2 linked regions of the Chloroflexus aurantiacus J-10-fl genome follow. The protein of the gene in region 1 binds, or shares a complex with, the protein of each later gene. Links are inferred from orthologs where the notes say so. Each region holds a gene or a part of one and is shown on either strand. Other genes may lie near its edges.

Region 1 (3,187 bases):
CGCTGATTGGTAATGCCGACGGCGACAATATCGCTTGCGCTCAGGCCGCCTTTGCTTAGTGCCCCACGAATCACACTTTGGGTACGCTCCCAAATCTCATCAGGGCTGTGTTCTACCCAGCCGGGGCGGGGATAAATCTGCTCGTGTTCTTTCTGATCGTAGCAAATGACATTCCCGCTATGGTCGAAGATCATACAGCGGGTACTGGTTGTGCCCTGGTCGATAGCAGCGGCGTACTTTGCCATAATTGAAGACTCCTTTGTCTACGCTCACACGATCCGGTTGGAACGACATCACCCTTTGGCAGCCTGTTCGACTACCTCAAGCAGCGCCTGCGCCATCAGATAAGCAGATGCTGCACCGGGATCGCGATGACCAATCGAACGTTCACCAAGATAGGATGCGCGGCCTTTAGTTGCCAGCATCGGTTCGGTTGCGATCATGCCCTGCTCGCAGGCGGCAACTGCGGCGCGCATTGCTGCCAGCAGATCACCGCTTGCTGCATACTGTTCTTTCAACGTATCAATTGCAGGCGCGATCGCATCGATCATCGTCTTTTCGCCACGAGTCGCTTTGCCACGGGTCTGAATACCTTCCAGGGCAGCGCTCAGTGCGGCGATCAATTCTTCTGCGCCGATGGTTGTGCGATCACCAATCGCCGTGCTGGCCCGCAGAAATGCTGTGCCGTACAACGGCCCGCTGGCACCACCAACCGTAGAGATCAGCGTCATCCCGGTCAGTTTCAGCAAACCGCTGATGCTACGGTCGTTCGCGGTTGGCAGCTTACTCATCACCGTACTGAAGCCACGATCCAGGTTGACACCGTGATCCGCATCACCGATTGCGGCATCGAGCCTGGTCAGATATTCGCGCTGCTCTTTGACCCGTTCGGCAACCAACTGGAGAAAACTTGTGACATGATCGGCGGTGATCTGCATGGCCCCTCTTTGTCCAATCTGGTGGCGGGGTAATCACCCCGCCACAATACCGCTAATTGCCCTTACATGCCCCAACGTAACGCCGGTGTATGCACCGGTGCATCCCAAAGTTTGATCATCTCATCGTCCAGGCGGAGAAGCGTAAAGCTGACACCGGCCATCTCAAGCGATGTGATATAGCTTCCCACCAGTGAACGAGCAATCGTAATATTGCGATCCTTCAGGATACGTGCCAATTCATTGTACATCACGTACAGCTCAATCAGCGGTGTGCCACCCATACCGTTGACAAACGCCAGCACCGCATCACCGCTCTTGAAGGGCAGGTCTTCCAGGATCGGGCCAGCCAGCATCTCAGCAATATCCCGTGCTGGAGCCAACTTCTCGCGGCGCCGGCCTGGTTCGCCGTGAATGCCGATACCAACTTCCATCTCATCATCGGCCAGCTCGAAACCCGGCTTCCCGGCCTGGGGTACGGTACAGGGTGTTAGCGCCATCCCCATGCTGCGGCCACTGGCATTGACTCGCTCGGCAATTGCCTTACAGGTCGCCAGATCGGCACCGGCCTCAGCCGCAGCCCCAACGATCTTCTCGAGCAGAACAGTCACACCCACGCCACGACGACCTGCCGTCCAGGTGCTGTTTTCGACCGCCACGTCATCGTTTGTCACCACACTGGCAACTTCAATGCCCTCGGCAGCGGCCAGTTCAGCCGCCATCTCGAAGTTCATCACGTCACCGGTGTAGTTTTTGACGATGTGCAAAACACCCTTCCCGCCGTTCACCGCCTTGGTTGCCGCCAGCATCTGATCCGGCACCGGCGAGGTAAAGACGGCACCGGGACAGGCAGCATCGAGCATACCGTAGCCGACAAAACCACCGTGCATCGGTTCGTGGCCTGAGCCGCCACCGGAGATGACACCGACCTTGTTGTGTGGTGCGCCGACGCGCACGATGTAATCAGGATCGTAGTGAACCTGAATCAGGTCGGCATGGGCAATTGCCATTCCGGCTAATGCCTCTTTTACGACATTCTCCGGTGCGTTGATCAACTTCTTCACAGGCTTCCTCCCTTGAAGCGATGACTGCTAACCGTTCGCAACGATGCGTAGCACATCACATACCTAACGCATTCGCCAATAGAGCTGCAATGGAACCGCCAATGATTGGACCAACAACCGGTACCCACGAGTAACCCCAGTTGCTGTCGCCCTTGCCGGCGATAGGCAACACAAAGTGGGCAATGCGCGGGCCAAGATCGCGGGCCGGGTTAATTGCGTAGCCGGTTGGTCCACCGAGTGAGAGACCAATGCCCCACACCAGTGCCGCAACCAGGTACGGGCCGAGACCACTGGCCGGGCTACCACCCGTAGCGCCATCGCCGCTGAAGATGGCGAAGATGATAAAGACCAGAGCGAAGGTGCCAATCACTTCGGTGATGATGTTGTTGACCGGATTGTTGATTGCCGGGCCGGTGCTGAAACAGGCCAGCTTCAGACCGGGGTCTTTGGTAACTTCCCAGTGCGAGAGGTAGGTCAGCCAGACCAGGGTTGCCCCAATGAAGGCACCGATGAACTGGGCAATAATGTGCATCACCGCAGTACCAACATCGTAGCCACCGCGGATCATCACGGCAATCGTGACTGCCGGATTGAGATCGGCTCCTGGGCTACCCAACGCGGCTGCGGTAAACACACCACTCATCACGGCAAAGGCCCAGCCCGTGGTAATCACGATCCAGCCACCACCATTCCCCTTCGATTGCGTCAGCAGAACGTTGGCAACAACACCATTGCCAAACAGGATCAGCACCATTGTGCCGAAAACTTCGCCCAGAAAGGACGCAGGCATAGAGGGTCTCCTCCTTGCAACACAAAACAGGCGGAACCAGTTCCTACGAATCACCCTTGATCCAGCGTTCAAACAGAGAACGTGATGCGCGCCGATTCTTACCCGCAACATAGCACGTTGCGATGCACGCGCTGCGTGGCGTGCCGGCGCATCTGAACTGGGCGTGCGCGCCGTCTACATCGCAGCACCCGGCGACCCGCCCTGCGCACCTCCTTTCTCACCGAACTATGCGGTAACACGATGCATTGCACCGTGCAATGCGCAAACAATGGCCTGTCCCATTTGTTGGGCGTATAAGATATTGATGTGTCCGTTTGGTGGGGCATTAATTCGTTGTTGGGAAGTTGCCCCTCTTCATTGAGTTGCTGCGCAATTATCGTAACAAATTGCGCTGAGGG
Region 2 (3,219 bases), 290 kb from region 1 along the record:
GCCGCAGCGATCAGGTTGCCTTCTACCGGGTTCAGCGGATCGACATAGGGATGGATGGCAATGACATCAAAGGCATGCCAGCCCCCATAGGCTGCAATCGCCCGCAGAAAACTGGTCTCAAACGGATTAATCCCTCCCAGCACAATCGTCGCCGTTGGATCAATTGCCCGGATCGTCCGTGCTGTTGCGGTCAACAGGCGCGTATACTGCTCAGGATCGGGAGCCGGTCGCCAAAATAACGCCTGATCCGGCTCATTCCAGACCTGCCAGTGTTTCACGACGTGCCGGTAACGTTGCACAACCGCTGCCACATACGCCACAAATGCGGCCTCGTCTGGGGCAGCAAACGAGATATGGTTGGGATGATCGGTAGGATCGGGCGTGGCCCATCCGACTGCCGGCCCCAACACAGCCAGTACCTGCAAGCGCTGCCGGTGCAATGCCGAGAGTGCGGCATCGCTGAATGTCCAATCCCAGGTGGCGGGATCGGGCTGAATCCGGTGCCAGTGTAAATCTTCGCGCACCCATTGCACACCGAGATCAGCCAGGATCGCCGCCGGAATTGGCATTGTAGCCGAATCGGGGTAACGGGTAGTGAGATGGCTGTTGATCCCAACTGCACGCGACTCCGCCAGGGCGCGGATTGCAAATGGTTGTGTAACCCGATCATGCGGGATGAGCGCGTCAGCACACAACAACCCGGCAACCAGGCACAGCAATACCAGACGACAGGGGCCGGTCAATTGTCGCATAAAGGGTCTCAACAATAACGTTTGGGATGCTGCCAGACGGTAGTCCTGTTACATCATACCAGTTGCGCACAACTCGAACACAACCACCCGTCGGACTACGGTACCATATCCTCACGCGAAATTCGATAACGGGTCATCTTACGCCAGAGGGTGGCCCGACTGATCCCCAACAACGCGGCTGCCCGGCCTAACCGCCCGCCCGCTGCCCGCCCGGCCCGTAAGATGGCGTCTCGTTCACTCAACTCCTGGGTTTCGGCCAGACGTGGGCTGTCAGAGATGAGTAACGGTGTGGTGTGGCGAGCAATGGCCGGGGGCAAATCCGACACCGTGAGCACACTCTTGGCGTTCGTCTGTACCATCTGCTCCAGCACCACTTCCAGTTCACGGACATTCCCCGGCCACGGATACGTCCGCAACGCAGCTAACGCATCTGGATCGAGCGCCACTTGTCGCCCGAACTGTTCACTCAACCGCCGGATCATATGATTAGCCAGCAGGATAATATCGTCGCCACGCTGCCGCAGCGGTGGAATATCAACCACAAACGCACTCAGGCGGGCGTACAGATCGGCGCGAAAACGACCCTCTTCCACCAGTTGCTCAAGACCATGACCGGTGGTAATCACCCGCACATCAACCGGTATCGGGCGCGCTCCACCGGTACGGATCACCCGTCCCATCTCTATCACCCGCAGCAGACTGGTCTGTTGATCGAACGAGAGGGCATCGATAGCTTCGAGATACAATACGCCTCCATGGGCCAGCTCCAGCTTCCCAGGGCGTCCAGGCTGACGATCCGTCCCCTCCACCCCAAATAACTCGCTATCAATCAACTGGCGAGGAATTGCCGCACACGAGACGCGAATGAACGGGCCGCCGGCGCGACTACTGGCATTGTGGATCGCCTGGGCAAAAATCTCCTTGCCGACACCGGCTTCACCTCGCAACAAAATTGCCCCCCGACCGGCAGCCGCCAGCCGCGCCTGGCGCATTGCCTGCCGCATACTCTCACTCTGACCAACAATATCACGAAACGTAAATGCCGCCCGTGCCCCGACCACTTGTTGGACGAGTTGACGCACACTTTCAGTTGGTCGCAGCGTGATCACACTGCCCAGGTAGCGACGGCTGCGATCCCACACCGGGCGCACCCCACAGATAACCGCCTGTGCTCCGGTCGGTGTTTGCCAGATCACCTCTTGCTCTTCGAGCGTACTGAGTTGCTGGAGCGCAGCGGCAATTGCAGGTGGCGGTGAAATCACACTGGTCAGCGGGCGCCCGGCAGCCGAGCGGACATTGATACCCAGAATGCTGGCGACACGCCGACTCAAGCGCCGGATTTCCCCGTTAGGGCCAACAAAGATCAACCCTTCGTTGATCGTATCAAGCGTCGCGTAGAGTTCGGTAAGCTGATCGTTCGCTTCGTTCAGTAACCGTTCAGCACGTAATTGACTATGAAATGCCTGCGCTGCCGCGATAACCATTCCAAGCGCATACGGATGCCGCTCTTCGGCCAGGCTGAGGATGGCTAGCGCACCTAATGCCCGACCATCAGGGCTAAAAATCGGTGCCGCAGCCAGCGCAAACGATTGTAACCACTGACAGTAGTGGTCATCACCGGCGGTCTGACAGGGCAGAGCTTCGCGCAAAGCCAGATCAACTGCATTAGTACCGGCATACTCCTCGGCCAGCGTGATCCCATATCCAATCCCATACTGCTGCGCCTGCGCCATAATGGCGCTATCCCCGGCCATATCGATGATCGTTCCCTGATCATCACAAATGACCACCACAAAACCGGGATGGTCACTAAGTTGATACAAATCTTCTATTGACGAACGAACCAGGGCTTGCAGATGGCTCCACCCACTCAGATTAATCATCCCGGTTTGCGGTGCACACGTCGGGTCTAGCCCACGTGCCTGACAACGTGCCCACGAACGCTGAATCGGTGGGATGGATGGTGTCGCCATGGATAACCTCGTGCTACTATTCGGCTATCAATATTATAGCCATTTTTGCCTGTACATCATCCACGACGGCGTGCTATCGCTCACGCAGCAACAATACAATGAATGACTGTACCTTCTCGCGTGCACAGCGTCGCCCTGCCCTGGGAGCGATCCCCGGTATCGTTTTGGGCAAGATACGTCTGACAGACCGACGATTTGGCGAGCCGGCGAAATAAAACGCTGCCCCAATGCCGGAAAGTGCTGATCTTGTGATAAATTCTACTATTTCTGCTAGTACGAGTTGCAGATACTGCCGGATTCGCATATTATAGGCATTCGAAGCGATTGTATTCGAGGTTACGCATGCAAACAACGCTCAATCAGATGCCAACACCACTAGCCATCGGGCTTATCATTCTTGGACTTATCGTTATTCTGCTGGTCGTCATCCTGATTCGTCGCCGTCGTTCTGCTCAGCAATCGGCACCTGAACTGGAACTTCCTCCGGCAACGCC

Evidence for each region.
Region 2: the proteins of dhaK (region 1) and CAUR_RS16155 are in contact, whole or in part, in a solved structure (PDB 4LRX), measured with the Escherichia coli proteins. The link is inferred for Chloroflexus aurantiacus J-10-fl from one-to-one orthologs.

What each region holds. Positions count from the first base shown.
Region 1 is NC_010175.1:4,416,516-4,419,702, forward strand. What follows is about bases 1-2,863. They hold dhaK (dihydroxyacetone kinase subunit DhaK), read right to left. Parts: upstream 2,000-2,863; coding sequence 1,001-1,999; downstream 1-1,000. Other genes in these bases: glpK (glycerol kinase GlpK), read right to left, coding at 1-245; dhaL (dihydroxyacetone kinase subunit DhaL), read right to left, coding at 294-938; CAUR_RS17295 (MIP/aquaporin family protein), read right to left, coding at 2,055-2,789. UniProt on the Escherichia coli protein: Dihydroxyacetone binding subunit of the dihydroxyacetone kinase, which is responsible for the phosphoenolpyruvate (PEP)-dependent phosphorylation of dihydroxyacetone via a phosphoryl group transfer from DhaL-ATP.
Region 2 is NC_010175.1:4,122,738-4,125,956, reverse strand. The notes cover bases 287-3,181. They hold CAUR_RS16155 (sigma-54-dependent Fis family transcriptional regulator), read right to left. Parts: upstream 2,726-3,181; coding sequence 848-2,725; downstream 287-847. Other genes in these bases: CAUR_RS16150 (SH3 domain-containing protein), read left to right, coding at 3,068-3,181; CAUR_RS16160 (glycoside hydrolase 5 family protein), read right to left, coding at 287-752. Outside these bases: more of CAUR_RS16160, read right to left, coding at 1-286; more of CAUR_RS16150, read left to right, coding at 3,182-3,219. UniProt on the Escherichia coli protein: Positively regulates the dhaKLM operon from a sigma-70 promoter. Represses its own expression.